DNA from 3 places in the Klebsiella sp. HN106 genome. Region 3 is predicted to be linked to each of the others. Evidence: riboswitches for the same ligand, from Rfam matches in the RefSeq annotation. Region 3 holds a riboswitch; each other region holds the start of a gene.
The links. A riboswitch is a leader RNA that binds a small molecule or an ion and turns the genes downstream of it on or off. The one in region 3 is predicted to bind thiamine pyrophosphate.
Positions count from the first base shown of each region.

Region 1: linked by a shared signal. The riboswitch ahead of thiC (phosphomethylpyrimidine synthase ThiC) and the one ahead of ACSIPU_RS01430 (TenA family protein) in region 3 are both predicted to bind thiamine pyrophosphate.
Region 2: linked by a shared signal. The riboswitch ahead of thiM (hydroxyethylthiazole kinase) and the one ahead of ACSIPU_RS01430 (TenA family protein) in region 3 are both predicted to bind thiamine pyrophosphate.

Region 1 is NZ_JBLURD010000026.1:19,117-25,039, reverse strand. Features, by position in the region: gene hemE (uroporphyrinogen decarboxylase) at 1-890, opposite strand, end outside; gene nudC (NAD(+) diphosphatase) at 1,057-1,830, opposite strand; gene ACSIPU_RS28775 (Rsd/AlgQ family anti-sigma factor) at 1,926-2,423, shown strand; TPP riboswitch at 2,478-2,591, shown strand; gene thiC (phosphomethylpyrimidine synthase ThiC) at 2,677-4,572, shown strand; gene thiE (thiamine phosphate synthase) at 4,572-5,207, shown strand; gene ACSIPU_RS28760 (HesA/MoeB/ThiF family protein) at 5,200-5,923, shown strand, end outside.
Region 2 is NZ_JBLURD010000001.1:1,300,968-1,306,890, forward strand. Features, by position in the region: gene ACSIPU_RS06090 (FGGY-family carbohydrate kinase) at 1-723, shown strand, start outside; gene fbaB (class I fructose-bisphosphate aldolase) at 910-1,962, opposite strand; gene thiD (bifunctional hydroxymethylpyrimidine kinase/phosphomethylpyrimidine kinase) at 2,111-2,911, opposite strand; gene thiM (hydroxyethylthiazole kinase) at 2,908-3,681, opposite strand; TPP riboswitch at 3,716-3,812, opposite strand; gene ACSIPU_RS06110 (LysR family transcriptional regulator) at 4,171-5,097, opposite strand; gene ACSIPU_RS06115 (adenine deaminase) at 5,218-5,923, shown strand, end outside.
Region 3 is NZ_JBLURD010000001.1:303,673-309,595, reverse strand. Features, by position in the region: gene ACSIPU_RS01450 (alpha/beta hydrolase) at 1-241, opposite strand, end outside; gene ACSIPU_RS01445 (LacI family DNA-binding transcriptional regulator) at 409-1,443, shown strand; gene ACSIPU_RS01440 (TIM barrel protein) at 1,628-2,551, shown strand; gene ACSIPU_RS01435 (Gfo/Idh/MocA family protein) at 2,566-3,738, shown strand; TPP riboswitch at 3,945-4,046, shown strand; gene ACSIPU_RS01430 (TenA family protein) at 4,116-4,811, shown strand; gene ACSIPU_RS01425 (ABC transporter ATP-binding protein) at 4,808-5,536, shown strand; gene ACSIPU_RS01420 (ABC transporter permease) at 5,533-5,923, shown strand, end outside.

The DNA of each region.
Region 1 (5,923 bases), on a different contig from region 3:
AGCATCGAGGGATCCATATTGCCCTGCAGGGCGACTTTATGACCGACGCGACGACGCGCATCGGCGATATCGGTGGTCCAGTCGAGTCCCAGCGCATCGCAGCCTGTTTCCGCCATCGCTTCCAGCCACTGCCCGCCGCCTTTGGTAAATAGCGTCACCGGCACGCGACGGCCATCGTTTTCACGCAACAGCCCATCAACGATTTTATGCATGTAATAGAGCGAGAACTGCTGGTAGTCGCGGCCGGTCAGCACTCCGCCCCAGGTATCAAAAATCATCACCGACTGCGCGCCCGCTTTGATTTGCGCATTCAGATACAGCGTGACGCTTTTCGCCAGCTTATCGAGCAGCGCATGCAGGGCCTGCGGCTCGGCGTACATCATCTTTTTAATTACCGTAAACGCTTTGCTGCTGCCGCCTTCCACCATATAGGTTGCCAGCGTCCACGGGCTGCCGGAAAAGCCGATCAGCGGCACTTCTCCCTTCAGCTCACGGCGAATCGTGCGCACGGCATTCATCACGTAGCCAAGCTCACCTTCCGGGTCAGGAACGGGCAATTTATCGACATCGGCTTTGCAGGTAATGGGCGAGGTAAAGCGCGGGCCCTCCCCGGCTTCAAAATAGAGCCCCAGCCCCATCGCATCCGGGATGGTGAGAATGTCCGAGAAGAGGATAGCCGCATCCAGCTTATAGCGGCGCAGCGGCTGCAGCGTCACTTCACAGGCCAGCTCTGCGTTTTTACACAGCGACATAAAATCGCCCGCTTCGGCGCGGGTGGCCTTATATTCCGGTAAATAGCGGCCCGCCTGACGCATCATCCACACCGGGGTGACATCAACCGGCTGGCGTAGCAGCGCGCGCAGGTAACGATCGTTCTTCAGTTCGGTCATTTTTACATTCCTTTAGCGTTGATGCGCCAAGTTTATACACAAAATCATTCAAAGTGGACCAAGGCGGCAATTGAATGAACCCCAGGAGCTTACTCAAGTAAGTGACTGGGGCAAGTGAAAGCAGCCAACAAAGAGGCAGTTTGAAGGATAAAGTGTATGTAACATGTCACTCATACTCTGCCCGACACATCGCCACGGTATCTTCAATCAGACGGCGCGCCACGGTGCCCGGCGGCGGCAAAAGCGGCAGATTGTCATAGCGATACCATCCCGCCTCCAGCAGCTCTTTCTTGTCGATGACAATCTCGCCGCTATCGTACTCGGCCATAAACGCGGTCATCAGCGATTGCGGGAACGGCCAGGGCTGGGAGGTTACATAGCGCAGGTTTTTCACCTTGATGCCGCTCTCCTCCATCACTTCGCGGGCAACGGTCTGCTCCAGGGTTTCGCCAACTTCGACAAATCCGGCCAGCACCGTATGCACGCCGTTGCGATGGCGAGTATGCTGCGCCAGCAGGATAGAATCATCCCGACGGATGGCGACGATAATGCACGGGGCGATTTGCGGGTAGTAGCGTTCGCGGCAGTGGCTGCATAGCATTGCCCACTCGGTTTTGCTGGGGTGCATGGGATGGCCGCAGTAGCCGCAGAATTTATGCGAGCGGTAGAACTCCGCCAGCTGGATCCCGCGTCCCGCCAGTTGAAAAAGGCCAGCATCCTGATCGAGCACCTGACGCAGCGATCCCATCTCATGGCGACGATCCTGGCGCACCAGCCACACCGGTTCGCCCTGCCATTCGCCTATTCGCAGCGCGGTTTGCCCGGCAAGATTAAAATTTACCGCTTCGCCATATGGTAATTCCCCATCGGGTAACCATAATTTCTGTTCGTGGCTGACAATCCACCAGCCGCGATCTAATTTTTCAATAATACGATCCATATCTATTGCACTACCTTCATTTTACTGGCACTTTTAACATTAAATTTACATTTTGGTGAGCAACGTATTTCTCTTAAAACCTTGCGGAGTCAACCATGTTAAACCAGCTGGAAAACCTGACGGAACGTGTTGGAGGCAGCAATAAACTGGTCGATCGCTGGCTACAAGTACGTAAGCATTTGCTTGTGGCTTACTACAACCTGGTTGGCCTGAAGCCTGGCAAAGAATCATTTATGCGGCTTAATGAGAAAGCGCTGGATGATTTTTGCCAAAGCCTGGTGGACTACCTCTCCTCCGGCCATTTTAATATTTATGAACGCTTTATCGGCGAATTGGAAGGCGATACGCCACTTTTAGCCGCCACTAAGATTTATCCACAGCTGCAGGCTAATACCCAGCAGATCATGGATTATTACGATTCCTGCCTCGAAAACGCTATCGATCACGATAACTATCTTGAGTTCCAGCAGGCGCTATCGGACATCGGTGAAGCGCTGGAAGCCCGTTTTGCGCTGGAAGATTCGCTGATTGCCCTCGCCGTAGCCCACAGTCGAAAAGACAACGTTAGCGACAATATCGCGCCGACCGCTTGAGTTGTGAGCCATTAACGCGTAGTTTACATACATTCCCCCTCGCTGAGAGGGGATGTCATCTTGTCGGAGTGCCCATTTTCCCCACTGGAAAAGGCTGAGACCGTTAATTCGGGATCCGCGGAACCTGATCAGGCTAATACCTGCGAAGGGAACAAGAGTAAACTGCGTTTAGCATCTGCCTCTTCATGGCCGATCGCATCTGTTACTCCATCCGTCGTCTGGCAAGCCATATCCTGTTTAACTGGAATGAGCTATGTCTACAACATCACTTACGCGTCGAGAGCAACGCGAACACGCCCAGCGCTTTATCGACACCCTGGAAGGCACCGCATTTCCCAATTCGCAGCGCATCTATATCCGCGGTTCGCAGGAAGATATTCGCGTGCCGATGCGCGAAATTCAGCTGAGCCCGACGCTTATCGGCGGCAGCAAAGACCATCCTCAGTATGAAGCAAACGAAGCCATCCCGGTCTACGATACGTCCGGCGCCTATGGCGATCCGCACATCGCGATAAACGTTCAGCAGGGTCTGGCGAAACTGCGTCAGCCGTGGATTGATGCGCGTCGCGACTGCGAAACGCTTAGCGATCGCAGTTCAGCCTATACCAGAGAACGGCTGGCGGATGATGGTCTTAACGCGCTGCGCTTTTCCGGTCTGCTTACGCCCAGGCGCGCCATCGTCGGGAAATGCGTGACGCAGCTGCACTATGCCCGTCAGGGGATTGTCACTCCTGAGATGGAATTCATCGCCATTCGCGAAAATATGGGTCGCGAACGCATTCGTGGCGAAGTGCTGCGCCAGCAGCATCCGGGCGTCGGGTTTGGCGCGCGGCTGCCGGAGAATATCACCCCGGAATTTGTGCGCGCTGAAGTTGCCGCCGGGCGCGCGATTATCCCGGCCAATATAAATCATCCGGAATCCGAGCCGATGATCATCGGCCGCAACTTCCTCGTGAAGGTTAACGCCAATATTGGTAACTCCGCGGTCACCTCGTCGATAGAAGAAGAGGTCGAGAAGCTGGTGTGGGCGACGCGCTGGGGAGCGGATACGGTTATGGACCTTTCCACCGGCCGCTATATTCATGAGACCCGCGAGTGGATCCTGCGCAATAGTCCGGTACCGATCGGTACCGTGCCGATCTACCAGGCGTTAGAGAAGGTAAACGGGATCGCCGAAGATCTTACCTGGGAAGCCTTCCGCGACACGCTGCTCGAACAGGCGGAACAAGGGGTGGACTACTTCACTATCCATGCGGGCGTGCTGCTGCGCTACGTGCCGATGACCGCCAGGCGCCTGACCGGCATCGTCTCCCGCGGCGGCTCAATCATGGCGAAATGGTGCTTATCCCATCACCAGGAGAACTTCCTCTACCAACATTTCCGTGAAATCTGCGAAATCTGCGCCGCCTATGACGTCTCGCTGTCATTGGGCGATGGCCTGCGCCCCGGCTCGATTCAGGACGCCAACGACGAAGCGCAGTTTGCCGAGCTGCATACGCTGGGCGAACTGACCAAAATCGCCTGGGAGTATGACGTACAGGTGATGATCGAAGGCCCGGGCCATGTGCCGATGCAGATGATTCAGCGCAATATGACCGAAGAGCTGGAGCACTGCCACGAAGCGCCCTTCTACACCTTGGGGCCGCTAACTACCGATATTGCACCGGGCTACGATCATTTCACCTCCGGGATTGGCGCCGCCATGATCGGCTGGTTTGGCTGCGCGATGCTCTGCTACGTGACGCCGAAAGAGCATCTCGGTCTGCCGAATAAAGAAGACGTTAAACAGGGCCTGATTACCTACAAAATTGCCGCCCACGCCGCAGACCTCGCTAAAGGCCACCCCGGCGCGCAGATCCGCGATAACGCCATGTCGAAAGCGCGCTTTGAGTTCCGCTGGGAAGACCAGTTTAATCTGGCGCTCGACCCGTTCACCGCGCGCGCTTACCACGACGAAACCCTGCCGCAGGAGTCAGGCAAAGTGGCCCACTTCTGCTCCATGTGCGGCCCCAAATTTTGCTCAATGAAGATAAGCCAGGAAGTTCGCGACTACGCCGCCGCGCAGACCATCGAAGTGGGGATGGCCGATATGTCGGAAAACTTCCGCGCCCGCGGCAGTGAAATCTATCTACGTAAGGAGGAAGCCTGATGTATCAACCCGATTTTCCATCCGTCCCATTCCGTTTAGGCCTCTATCCGGTCGTCGATAGCGTCGCGTGGATCGAACGCTTACTGGCTGCGGGCGTTCGCACTCTCCAGCTGCGCATCAAGAATAAGCGCGATAGTGATGTCGAAGACGATGTCGTTGCCGCTATCGCGCTGGGACGCAAATACCATGCGCGGCTGTTTATTAACGATTACTGGCGCCTGGCCATTAAACATCAGGCTTATGGCGTGCATTTAGGCCAGGAGGATCTGGAAACCACCGACCTCAGCGCCATCCGCAACGCCGGACTGCGCCTTGGCGTTTCCACCCATGACGATATGGAAATGGATATCGCGCTGGCGGCGCGTCCCTCTTACATCGCGCTTGGTCACGTTTTTCCGACACAAACCAAGCAGATGCCTTCCTCCCCTCAGGGGCTGGATCAGCTGGCGCAGCATATTCAGCGACTGGAGGATTATCCAACCGTGGCGATTGGCGGCATCAGCCTTGAGCGCGCTCCGGCAGTACTGGCCACCGGCGTCGGCAGCATTGCGGTAGTCAGCGCCATCACCCAGGCGACCGACTGGCGGCAGGCAACGGCACGGTTGCTTGAGATAGCGGGAGCCGGTGATGAATGACAGCGATTTTATGCGCTATAGCCGCCAGCTGCTGCTGGAGGATATCGCCATTGAAGGCCAGCAAAAGCTGCTGGCCAGCCGGGTGTTGATCGTGGGTCTCGGCGGGCTGGGCTCTCCCGCCGCGCTCTATCTTGCCGGAGCCGGCGTCGGCACGCTGGCGCTGGCCGATGACGACGACGTTCACGTCAGCAACCTGCAGCGACAAATTTTGTTCACCAGCGATGATATCGCTCAGCCTAAAACCACGGCCGCCAGGGCCCGGCTGGCTCGGCTAAATCCGCAGATTGAACTGATTGCGCTGAAGCAGCGGTTAGGCGGAAAGACCCTGCAGGAGGAAGTGGCGAAGGCCGATGTGGTACTGGATTGCACCGATAACATGGCGACCCGACAGGCGATCAACGCCGCCTGCGTCGCGCTTAAAACGCCGTTGATTACCGCCAGCGCTGTCGGACTCGGAGGCCAGTTGATGGTACTGACGCCGCCGTGGGAGCAGGGCTGTTATCGCTGCCTGTGGCCGGACGCTAACGAACCCGAACGCAACTGCCGCACGGCGGGCATCATTGGCCCGGTCGTCGGCATGATGGGAACCCTACAGGCGCTGGAGGCCATCAAGCTGCTCAGCGGCATGGCGGCGCCGCGTAACGCGCTGCGCCTGTTTGATGCGCGCACCAGCAGCTGGCGTACGCTGACATTACAGCGATCTCTGGGCTGTCCGG
Region 2 (5,923 bases), 1.0 Mb from region 3:
TTCGTGCCCGGCGTCTGGGGGCCGTATTACTCGGCGATGGTGCCAGGGTTCTGGCTGAGTGAAGGTGGTCAGAGCGCGGCCGGAGCGGCCATCGACCAGCTGCTGAGCTTCCACCCCGCCGCCGCAGAAGCTAAGTCGCTGGCCAAAGCGCGCGGCGTCCCGCTACCGGTTTATCTTGCCGATAGCGTGCTGGCGAAGGTAGATAATCCGTCAGCGGCGGTCAAACTTGCCGACGGCCTGCACGTGGTGCCCGAGTTTTTAGGTAACCGGGCGCCGCTGGCCGATCCGCAGGCGAAAGCGATTATCGCCGGCCTGGGGATGGAGCGGGATCTGGACAATCTGATGGCGCTCTACGTCGCCGGATTGTGCGGCATCGGCTACGGTCTGCGGCAGATTATTGACGCCCAGAAGGCGTGCGGCATCCGCAGCGAGAATATCGTCATCAGCGGCGGGGCCGGTCAGCATCCGCTGGTGCGCCAGCTGCTGGCGGACGCCTGCGGAGTGAGCGTGGTGAGTACCGAATCCAGTGAACCAGTGCTATTAGGTTCGGCGATTCTTGGCGCGGTGGCCGGTCATATCGCGCCTTCCCTGCCAGAAGCGATGAAGCAGTTTACCCGGGTGGATAAAACCTACCGCTGCGTAGAACAATTTAGCGCCGATCATCAGCGGCGCTATGAGGCGTATAAAATGCTACAGCACACGGCGCGGCTGATTCGCGAGTAAGCAGGAACCCGGAAGCGGCGCTTGACGCGCCTGTCCGGGCTAGCGGCCCGCAGATAGCTGTGAACCCGCACCCTGCTCTCGATGGGGCCTCCGGGCCGCAGACGGCGGTGAGCCGGTAGCCCGGCCAGGCGCAGCGCCGCCGGGGAAGGCAGACGACGCTGTTGCTTTACAGGGTTATATAGCCTGTTAAGCGATGGTGACTTTGCCGTCCAGATAAACATCCTGCACGGCATTGATCAGCTTCACGCCGTCGGCCATCGATTTTTTAAACGCCTTACGGCCCAGAATCAGCCCCATGCCGCCTGCGCGCTTATTGATAACCGCGGTGCGTACGGCGTCGGACAGATCGGTTTCCCCGCCCGCCGCGCCGCCGGAGTTAATCAGCCCGGCGCGGCCCATATAGCAGTTCGCCAGCTGGTAACGCACCAGGTCAATCGGATTATCGCTGGTGAGCTTGCTATAAACCCGGTCATCGGTATAGCCGAAGTTCACCGCTTTATAGCCGCCGTTGTTTTCCGCCATTTTCTGCTTCACGATATCCGCGCCGATGGTCGCCGCCAGGTGGTTGGCCTGACCGGTTAAGTCAGCGGAAACGTGGTAGTCGACGCCATCTTTCTTAAACGCCGAATTACGCAAATAGGCCCACAGCACGGTCACCAGACCAAGCTCGTGCGCGCGCTCAAAAGCGGCGGAAATCTCTTCGATTTGCCGACGGGACTGTTCGGAACCGAAATAGATCGTCGCCCCGACCGCCACGGCCCCCATATTGAACGCCTGCTCGACGCTGGCATACAGCGTCTGGTCATATTCGGTCGGGTAGCTCAGCGTTTCGTTATGGTTCAGCTTGACCAGGAAGGGGATGCGGTGCGCATAGCGGCGCGATACCGAGGCCAGCACGCCATAGGTGGAGGCCACGCAGTTACAACCGGCCTCAATGGCCAGTTCGACGATATTTTTCGGATCAAAGTACAGCGGGTTGGCGGCAAAAGAGGCGCCAGCAGAATGCTCTACGCCCTGGTCGACCGGCAGGATCGACAGATAGCCGGTTCCCGCCAGGCGGCCGGTGTTATACAGGGTTTGCATATTACGCAGCACCGCCGGCGGACGGTTGTTATCAACCATCACCCGATCGACGTAATCCGCCCCCGGTAAATAGAGCTGGTCGGCTGGAATTGTCATACAGCGGTGCTGTAAAAGCGTGTCGGCATCTTTGCCAAGCAACTGCGTAATATCAGTCATAGCTATCTCCCGTAAGTGCCGGTCGAAACCGGCATGCGTTTTCCCAACCCAATTATTTTGGGCAGGTTAAGCCTGGTACCGACTCAGCAGATTTTCCAGCCGGGAGCCTATTTTTTCAGCATAGTCTGCTGACCCGTTGTCTTGCCGTTTACCACCAGGCGTGAAAATGGTGTACCGGACCGATGCCGTGTCCCACTTCCAGCGAATCCGCCTGCGCCAGCGCCGCCGACAGCCAGCCTTTGGCTTCCGCCACGGTTCGCCCCCAATCCTCGTAACGCGGACGCAGGGCCGCCAGCGCCGCCGATAGCGTACAGCCGGTACCGTGGGTATTTTTAGTCTGGACTCTCGGCGCGGTAAAACGCCGCTCCTCTTCGCGGGTAAACAGCCAGTCCGGGCTTTCCGCATCATCGAGATGGCCGCCTTTCATTAATACCGCTCCACAGCCCATGCCCAGCAGCGCTCTGCCCTGCTCCAGCATCTCCTGTTCCGTTCTGGCATGCGGCGCATCCAGCAGCGCCGCCGCTTCCGGCAGGTTCGGAGTGATCAGCGAGACCTGCGGCAGCAGGCGCTGGCGCAGCGTTTCCACCGCCGACGCCGAGAGCAGCGGATCGCCGCTTTTCGCCAACATGACCGTATCCAGCACCACATTTTTAATCTGATAACGCGCCAGCCGTTCCGCCACCGCTTCAACGATATCAGTTTCCGCCAGCATCCCGATTTTGGTGGTATCGATGCGCACATCGCTGAAGACGGAATCGAGCTGCGCGGCGACAAAATCAGGCTCTATACGATAAACCGACTGGACGCCAAGGGTGTTTTGCGCCACCAGCGCGGTGATGACCGAGCAGCCGTATGCCCCCAGCGCCGAGAAGGTTTTGAGATCCGCCTGGATCCCCGCACCGCCGCTCGGGTCGGTGCCGGCGATGGTTAGCGCATTAATTCGTTTCACAGATCGCCTCCCGCATAGAGCGCATCGAGGAAGGCGGGAGTAAAGCTGCCGGGGCCGCCCTGCTGCGCCGCTTTCCCCCCCGCGAGCTTCATCAGCCCGCAGGCCGCGGCCACGTTCTCCAGCCGATCGCCGGGCATCGCCGCAGCGGCGGCAACCACCGCCGACAGCGCGCAGCCGGTGCCGACCACCCGGGTCATCAGCGGATCGCCGCCGGTGACCATGCGAATGCGCTGGCCGTCGGTGACGTAATCAACCTCCCCGGTCACCGCGACCACGGTATTCAGCTGGCGGGCTAACGCCTGGGCTGCGGGCAGCGCTGCGGCGGCGGTATCGGTCGTATCGACGCCGCGCCCGCCGCCGCTCATTCCGGCCAGCGCCATGATTTCCGACGCATTACCGCGAACGGCGGCAGGCTGCAGCGCTAGCAGCTCCAGACAAAATTCTGTCCGTAAGGTCAGCGCGCCGACCGCTACCGGGTCCAGCGTCCAGGGTTTGCCCGCCTGCGTTGCGCTACGCGCCGCCGCGCGCATCGCCTCCGCACGCTCAACGGTCAGCGTGCCGACATTAATCAGCAGCGCATCGGCAATGGCGGCAAACTGGCTGGCTTCGTCCGGATCGATAACCATCGCCGGCGATGCGCCAATCGCTAACAGGACGTTGGCGGTAAAGGTCTGCACCACGTCGTTGGTCATGCAGTGAACAAGGGGAGAATGGCGGTGAAAAAGGTGCCGCAGATGGGCAATATGCGCGGGGTTCAGCAGGTCAGACATCGTTTGCTCCCGCCAGGCGATGAAGAAGCGACGACCCTGCGGTCTCTGACTTCCCTACGCTGGCATTATCCAGATCAGGTGGTACGGGTTTTTCTCAGCCTTCACAAGGAAGGGCACCCCGAGTCATTGAGAGATAAAAACGTTCTCAGCGGGCAGGTTACGGTAAGTCGCCGGACAACGCAAGCTGGCCCGGCTCGGCAAGATTTGTTCCAACATGCATGGGGAAGGACTATCCCCGCTCGCGCGGGGAACTCTCTGTCTGAGATTTTCCAGGGCCTGGCGCGCCCGGTTTATCCCCGCTCGCGCGGGGAACTCTCTAAATGTATCCTATTGTTTTATATCAACTTTATTCGCACGGAATAATCTACTGACATTTCTGCAACAAATTAATTTTTTAAAGAGGCATAACCCTTTGATTTTAAAGGGTACAAAAACTATTTCGTTACCTCTCTCGCATTTCACCACAAGCCGTAGAGAGAGCAACGCCCGCTATAGATTCACTTCCCGCAGCGAACTCAGTAATAGTGCAAAACATTCCTCGATCAGCGGCGGCAGAGGCTGCGGTCCGCGCATCAGTGCCACGGTTCGCGTCAGCGCGGGCTGCTGAAGCTGCGCCACCTTTAACACCGGATCCTGAAGGTGGGTAGTATAAAGCTCAGGCAGAATCGCCACCGCCAGCCGCGAGCGCACCAGGCCGTAAAGCGTCTCGATATAGTCAACCTGATAACGCGTATTCAGCGTGAGGCGATGGCTCTCGGCCAGCGCGCCGACCAGACGCTGAATATTGCCCTTTGAAAACACCGCGATATCGCGCCCCGCGAGCAGCTTCCACGGCAGATGCGGCTGCCCGGCCAGCGGATCGTCGCCGTGCAGCACCGCCACAAACGGATCTTCGCGCAGAGGATAAACCTGCAGCTCAGGCGGTAACGAACTGTCTATTGCGCCAACGGCAAAATCTATCTTTCCCGACTGCAGCTCGCAGAACAGGGCGTCGTTGGTCTGATCGTGAAACTCCACCCTCAGGCGCGGAAACGCCTGGGCCAGCGTTTGCGGCAGCAGCGGAAACAGCAGCGAACTCACCGAAGGCACTAAGCCAATACGCACCGTTCCGTCGCCGCCGGCTTCGACTATCTGCTGCATATCCTGAAAAGCCAGCTGCGCCACGCTCAACACTCGCCGGGCGTGGGGCAAAATCGCCGCCCCCAGCTCGGTTAAGGTCACCGCCGAAGCGGTACGGTTGACCAGCTTGCCGCCGAGCACCGTCTCGATTTGCCGCAGCGCGCTGCTTAGCGCCGGCTGGCTGATAGCCAGCCGGTTAGCGGTGTCGGTGAAGTGACGCAGCTGGGCCAGGGTCACAAAGTACTGAATCTGCTTGAGAGAGAGCGCGGGCAGCCGCTGCCAGGGTTCGGTCATCATGTTTTCGTCAACGGTGAGCATGCAGAATAACCCGAAGTTATCGGGCGATAAATTTATTCATCTGGGCAAACGTTTGCTCTGCCCCTAGAGTATCCCCATTATCCTTGTGCCGGAGTTGTTATGTCCAGCAGTGCTGAAACCCGCCGCCGCGCCGTCCAGGCCGCGCGCGGAGAATCCCCGTTCGATTTATTATTAACCGACGCGCAGATTGTCGACATGGCCACCGGAGAAATCCGCGAGGCCGACGTCGGGATCGTCGGTGAAACGATCGCCAGCGTGCATCCGCGCGGCAGCCGCTCCGATGCCCTCGAACGCCGCTCGCTGGCGGGATGTTTCCTGTCGCCGGGGCTGATGGATACGCACGTTCACCTTGAAAGCTCTCACCTGCCGCCTGAACGCTATGCCGAAATCGTGCTGGCTCAGGGCACCACGGCAGTATTCTGGGACCCGCACGAGCTGGCCAACGTACTGGGCGTCGAAGGCGTGCGCTACGCCGTCGCTGCCAGCCGCCATCTGCCGCTGCAGGTGATGGTTGCGGCGCCTTCCAGCGTGCCGTCGACGCCGGGACTGGAGATGTCCGGCGCCGATTTCGCCGGCGCGGAGATGGAAACCATGCTGGCCTGGCCGGAAGTCTGCGGCGTTGCTGAAGTGATGGATATGCACGGCGTGCTGCACGGCAGCGAGCGGATGCAGGAGATCGTTCAGGCCGGGTTGAACAGCGGCAAGCTGATCGAAGGCCACGCGCGCGGTTTGAGCGGCGCGGATCTGCAAGCCTATCTTGCCGCCGGGGTCACCTCCGATCATGAGCTCACCTCGGCGGCCGATG
Region 3 (5,923 bases):
TGGCGCCAAAGGGAATAAAGACCGCCGCGGTATCTTCGCGCGCGGTTTTACCGTTCACGCCGCTGTGGGAAGGATAACGCAGAAAATATTGCTTAGCCGCTTCGCTTAACCCGTTCTCCGCGCTGAGCGGAGAGACGGCATCGGTGCTGTCGGTAGCGGCGCTAGCCGGAACAGCGCTCATGGAAAGCAATAGCAGCGCAGAGGTGGCGGTAAGGAATTTTTTTGAGAGGGAATAAGTCATGACATCCTGTTCCATAATGGGGATGCACTTAGTGTAGACCCTGGCGCCTGAATACCAGCTCAATGAAGCGGGTCATTTTGCTGATTTGCATAAACCCTGAGTGGCTTCGCTTTTTATCCGCCACAATAATGATAGATTTTTATCAATCACCTCACAGGAAGAGAACAATGTCAGCGAAAAAAGTCACCATGAAGGATATAGCCAGAGACGCCAGAGTCGGTATCGCGACGGTGGACAGAGTGTTGAATAAACGAACTCCCGTGAAAGAGAGCACCGAACGTAAAGTGCTTGAGTCCGCCAGGCGCTTAGGCTTTGCGCTCGAACAATCGCAGTATCGGCTGGCAGCCGGTCAGTCGGCGATCCCGCTGAGAATGGGGTTCATCCTGCTGCAGGAGTCGCACTCGTTTTACCATCAGCTGGCGCAGGCGCTTGAGCAGGCGGCATTGCCCTGGCATAGTCCGGCACAGGCGCCGGTGTTTCTGCATTATGACATTAACGCCATTGACGACATGGTTGCCGCAATCGCCCGCCTCAGCGAAGAGGTTGACGCAATCGGTATTGTGGCGCTGGATAATCCGCTTATCCGCCATGCCGTTGCTCAGGCCGTTGATAAAGGCGTGCGCGTCTTTACCCTGCTCTCCGATATGAGCATCCCGCAACGCACCGGCTACATTGGGCTGGATAATCAGAAAGCGGGCCGCACCGCCGGTTGGGCGGTGGACAGGCTGTGTCATGGAAGCGGCGAAATCGGCATTATCGTCGGCGATAACCGATTTATTTGTCAGGAAAGCTGCGAGATAAGTTTCCGTTCCTACCTGCGCGAACATGGCAAAGGCGACCGGGTGCTGGAGCCTGTACGCAGCCACGAACGCGCCGATATCGCCCGCCGGGTGACGGAGGAGATGCTGCAGCGTTATCCCGATCTGGAGGCCATCTACGCGCCCTGCGGCGGCGTGGAAGGGATTATCGCCGCGCTGCATGCGCATCAGCGTCAGCATCAGGTCACGCTGATTTGTCATGGCCCGGTAGACCACGGCGAGCTGGCGCTAATCGACGGGACAATCGATCTCATGCTGGCTCATCGGCTTGCCGAATTCGCCTCAGCGACCGTCGACGCCTTTGTCCAGTGCGCTCACCAGCCGCAGGCGACGTTTATTAACGCCCTGCAGCCTTTTGATTTACTCACCAAAGAAAACCTCTGATCGGCGAAAGCGCGGGTATATTCTCCGCGCTCCGCTTCAGCGCTATATTTGATAAAAAACTATCAATTAAGACATCAAAATAAACCTTGAATTCCATCAAAGAATTTAAATTTCATGATTGTTGAAGATGAAATTTTCATTCAATACTGGTCATGTTTTCTCCTCATCTGAAAAGGAAGCCATCATGACCATACATATTGCCAACGCGCCGTGCAGCTGGGGCGTCGATGATCCCAAAAATCCTTACCTGCCGCCGTGGACCAAGGTGCTGGAAGAGGCGGCGACGGCCGGTTATAAAAGTATTGAACTGGGGCCGTGGAGCTATCTGCCGACCCGAGCCGATGAACTCAGCGCCGCGCTGAATAAACAGGGGCTGTCGCTGGTGGCCGGAACGATCTTTGACGATCTGGTCAGCGAAGAGAACTTTGCGAACATTGTCGCACTGACGCATAACATTTGCCGCAACCTGTCGCAGGTTCCATCGGCGGAAAAGACGCCGGGCAACCTCTTCCAGCCGCCTTATCTGGTGATTATTGATTTTGGCAATCCGCTGCGGGCGAAATACGCCGGACACAGCGAACTGGCGCCCCGCCTCTCTCCCGCCGACTGGCAGCGGATGATCGGCCATATTATTACCATCAGCCAACTGGCGTGGCAGGAGTACGGCGTTCGTCCGGTTATCCATCCTCACGCCGGCGGCTGCATCGAGTTTGCCGACGAAATCGACCTGCTCGCGGCGCAAATCCCCCATGATGTTGCCGGATTGTGTCTCGACACCGGCCATCTCTTCTATTCGGGTATGGACCCCATCAGCTGGCTGGATCGCCATTTTGAACGCCTTGACTACCTGCACTTTAAAGATGTCGATCCGCAGGTATTCAGGAGCGTAATTTCCCGCGGTATCGACTTCTTCTCTGCCTGCGCGGAGGGCGTGATGTGTCCGCTCGGCAGCGGCGCCATTGATTATCCGGCGGTGCGCGCCTTTCTCGACAAACGCGGCTATCAAGGCTGGATCACCATTGAGCAAGAGCGCGACCCGCGCAACGTCGAGGGCAGCCTTAAGGCGGTCACGGAAAGCCTGCGCTACCTGCATTCGGTTGGTTTTTAATCGGGAGATGAAACATGATTAACGGTATTAAACCTGTTGGCCGGTCGTTACGCTGGGGTATGGTGGGCGGCGGCGGAAGCAGCCAGATTGGTTATATTCACCGCTCCGCGGCGCTGCGCGACGGCACGTTTACCCTGCTGGCAGGGGCCTTCGATATTGACGCTCAGCGCGGGCGTGAGTTTGGCCAGCAGCTGGGCGTGGAGGCCGGGCGCTGTTACCCCGACTACGAAACGCTGTTTCGCGAAGAGGCCGCGCGGGAGGACGGTATTGAAGCCGTTTCCATCGCTACGCCGAACAATACCCACTACGCCATTTGCCGCGCAGCGCTGGAGGCCGGATTGCATGTGGTCTGCGAAAAACCGCTCTGTTTTACCGGCGAAGAGGCCGATGCGCTGGTGGCCCTGAGCGAAAAACAGCGCAAAATCGTCGGCGTGACTTACGGCTACGCCGGTCATCAGCTGATTCTGCAGGCGCGGCAGATGATTGAGCAGGGGCTGCTGGGCGAGATCCGCATTATCAATATGCAGTTCGCCCACGGTTTTCATAACCAGCCTGTGGAGCAGGAAAACCCCAGTACCCGCTGGCGAGTGGACCCGAAGTTTGTTGGCCCCAGCTACGTTCTGGGCGATCTCGCCACTCACCCGCTGTTTCTGGCGGAGACCATGGCGCCGAAGCTCAATATCACTCGCCTGATGTGCTCCCGCCAGAGCTTTGTCAAAAGCCGCGCGCCGCTGGAGGATAACGCGCATGTGCTGATGGAGTACGACAACGGCGCCGTGGGTTCGATGTGGTGCTCGGCGGTCAACAGCGGCTCAATGCACGGGCAGAAAGTCCGTATCGTCGGAGAAAAAGCCAGCCTTGAGTGGTGGGATGAACAGCCGAATCAGCTGCGCTATGAGATTCAGGGCGAGCCGGTGCGCATTCTCGAACGCGGTATGCCCTATCTGGACCCGCTGGCTCTGCACGATGACCGGATCGGCGGTGGCCATCCCGAAGGGCTGTTTGAGGCCTGGTCGAATTTGTACCGCCGCTTCGCCATCGCCATGGATGCTACCGATCGTTGCGACACTGCTTTGCTGGAAAACTTCTGGTACCCGGATGCCAAAGCCGGTGCGCTCGGCGTGCATTGGGTTGAGAACTGCGTACGTTCAGCAGACAGTGGCGCCCGCTGGGTCGATTTCCATTAATCCATAAATAATATTTGCCGGGGGGGCGGCTGACGCCTTGCCCGGCCAAAGAGAATCGGGCCGTTCTGCGCCCGGCAAGACGCCAGCCGCCACCGGGCCAAAATGACGCACAACGGCCATTTATCGCAGTGTCTTAACGTGACAGTGTCACCAATTTTCGGCAAGTTCACAGCATTGTAATCAAAAAGCGAATGTCGTATAACAGGTGCCAAACCGAGGGGTGTCCCGTGAGGGCTGAGATGGCGTAAGCCGAACCCTTTGAACCTGATCTGGGTCATGCCAGCGAAGGGACGGGTCGGCATTTCCGCCAGTTTTGCGCCATTGCCTGTTCACACTTCATTCAGCACGCCCGGATCTCCCTATTATCAGGAGGTCCTGTGATTCTTCCCGCATTTACTCAGGGTATTTATGGTCGTCTGCGCCTGCAGGCCGGTGCTGACTGGCAGCGCTACGTCGCCCATCCCTTCCTGCGCCAGCTTGCCGATGGCACCCTTCCCGAACCCGCTTTTCGTCGCTATCTGACGCAGGACTACCTGTTCCTGATCCACTTTGCCCGCAGCTACGCGCTGCTGGTGAGCAAGCTGCGTACCCTCGCGGAAATGCGCGTTGCCGCCGCGTCCATGAACGCCATTCTCGACGAACTGCCGCTGCACGTCGGCTACTGTACGGGATGGGGGCTGGATGAAGCGACGATGGCGGCTGAAGAGGAAGCCGCTGAAACGGTAAATTATACCCGCTACGTACTGGACATTGGCCACGCCGGCGATGCGCTGGATCTACTGGCGGCGCTGATGCCCTGCGTGGCCGGCTATGCGGAAATCGGCCTCGGTCTGCTGCACGACCCGGCGACCCGGCTGACTGCCAACCCGTATGCCTCGTGGATCCGCAACTACGGTGATGAGGGCTACCTTAACGGCGTCAATGCAGCCTTAAACCTGCTGGAAACCCTCTGGCAGCAGCGCGGCGGCGAAGCGCGTTTTGCCGAACTCAGCGCCATTTTCACGACCGCTACGCGCCTGGAGGCTAACTTCTGGCAAATGGGCCTTAACGTCCTCGCGGAGCGCCAGGCGTGATGGCTCCCGGCATCGAAGTACGCGGACTGAGCCTGCGCTTTGGTTTGCGACCGATCTTCGACAATTTGACGTTTTCTATTCCCGGCGGCCAGTGGAGCTCGCTGCTGGGGGCCAGCGGCGCCGGTAAAACCAGCCTCCTGCGCATCATCTCCGGGCTGGCGAAAGCCTCTGGGGGCGAAGTTCGCGCCAGCGATGGCCTGCCGATTGCCGGACGCCTGGCGTGGATGGGGCAAAAAGATCTGCTTTACCCGTGGCTAAGCGTGCGCGACAACGTCTCGCTGGGGGCGCGCCTGCGCGGGGAGCGCATCGATCACCTGCGCGTCACCACGCTGCTACAGCAGGTTGGGCTTGAACACTGCGCCGATGACCGCCCGGCCGCTCTCTCCGGCGGCATGCGTCAGCGTGCGGCGCTGGCGCGTACGCTCTACGAAGACCGGCCCATCGTGCTGATGGACGAGCCCTTTTCCGCGCTCGACACGATTACCCGCACGCGTATTCAGTCCCTGGCCGCCCGGCTGTTGGTGAACCGGACCGTTGTACTGATCACCCACGATCCGATGGAAGCCTGCCGTCTGAGCCACCGTCTGCTCGTCCTTTCCCCGGCCCCCGGCGGGATTGACGACACGCATCGCTTGTCCGGCATACCGCCGCGCGCGCCGGACGATCCGGCGCTATTAGCCGGTCAGGCGGAGTTGCTGCAACAGCTGATAAGGGCTAACGAATGAGCGCAAAACTGTTTCGCGCCGCCGTGGTGTTCTGCGGCCTGCTCCTGATTTGGTGGCTGGTGACCCGCAGCGGCATTCCCGCCTTTCTGCTGCCTTCGCCTTCGGCGGTGGCAAGCGCCCTGTGGGTTAACCGCGCCTACCTCGGTGGGCACACGCTGATCACATTAAGCGAGATCCTCAGCGGTCTCGCGCTCGGCGTTCTGCTCGGCGTGATACTGGCGCTGTGCATGATTGTTTCGCCGCGCCTTCAGCGTTGGCTGATGCCGTTGGTGCTGACCAGCCAGGCGATCCCGGTCTTTGCCCTTGCCCCGCTGCTGGTACTGTGGTTCGGCTTCGGGATGAGCGCCAAGGTTATGATGGCGGTGCTGGTGATCTTCTTTCCCGTCA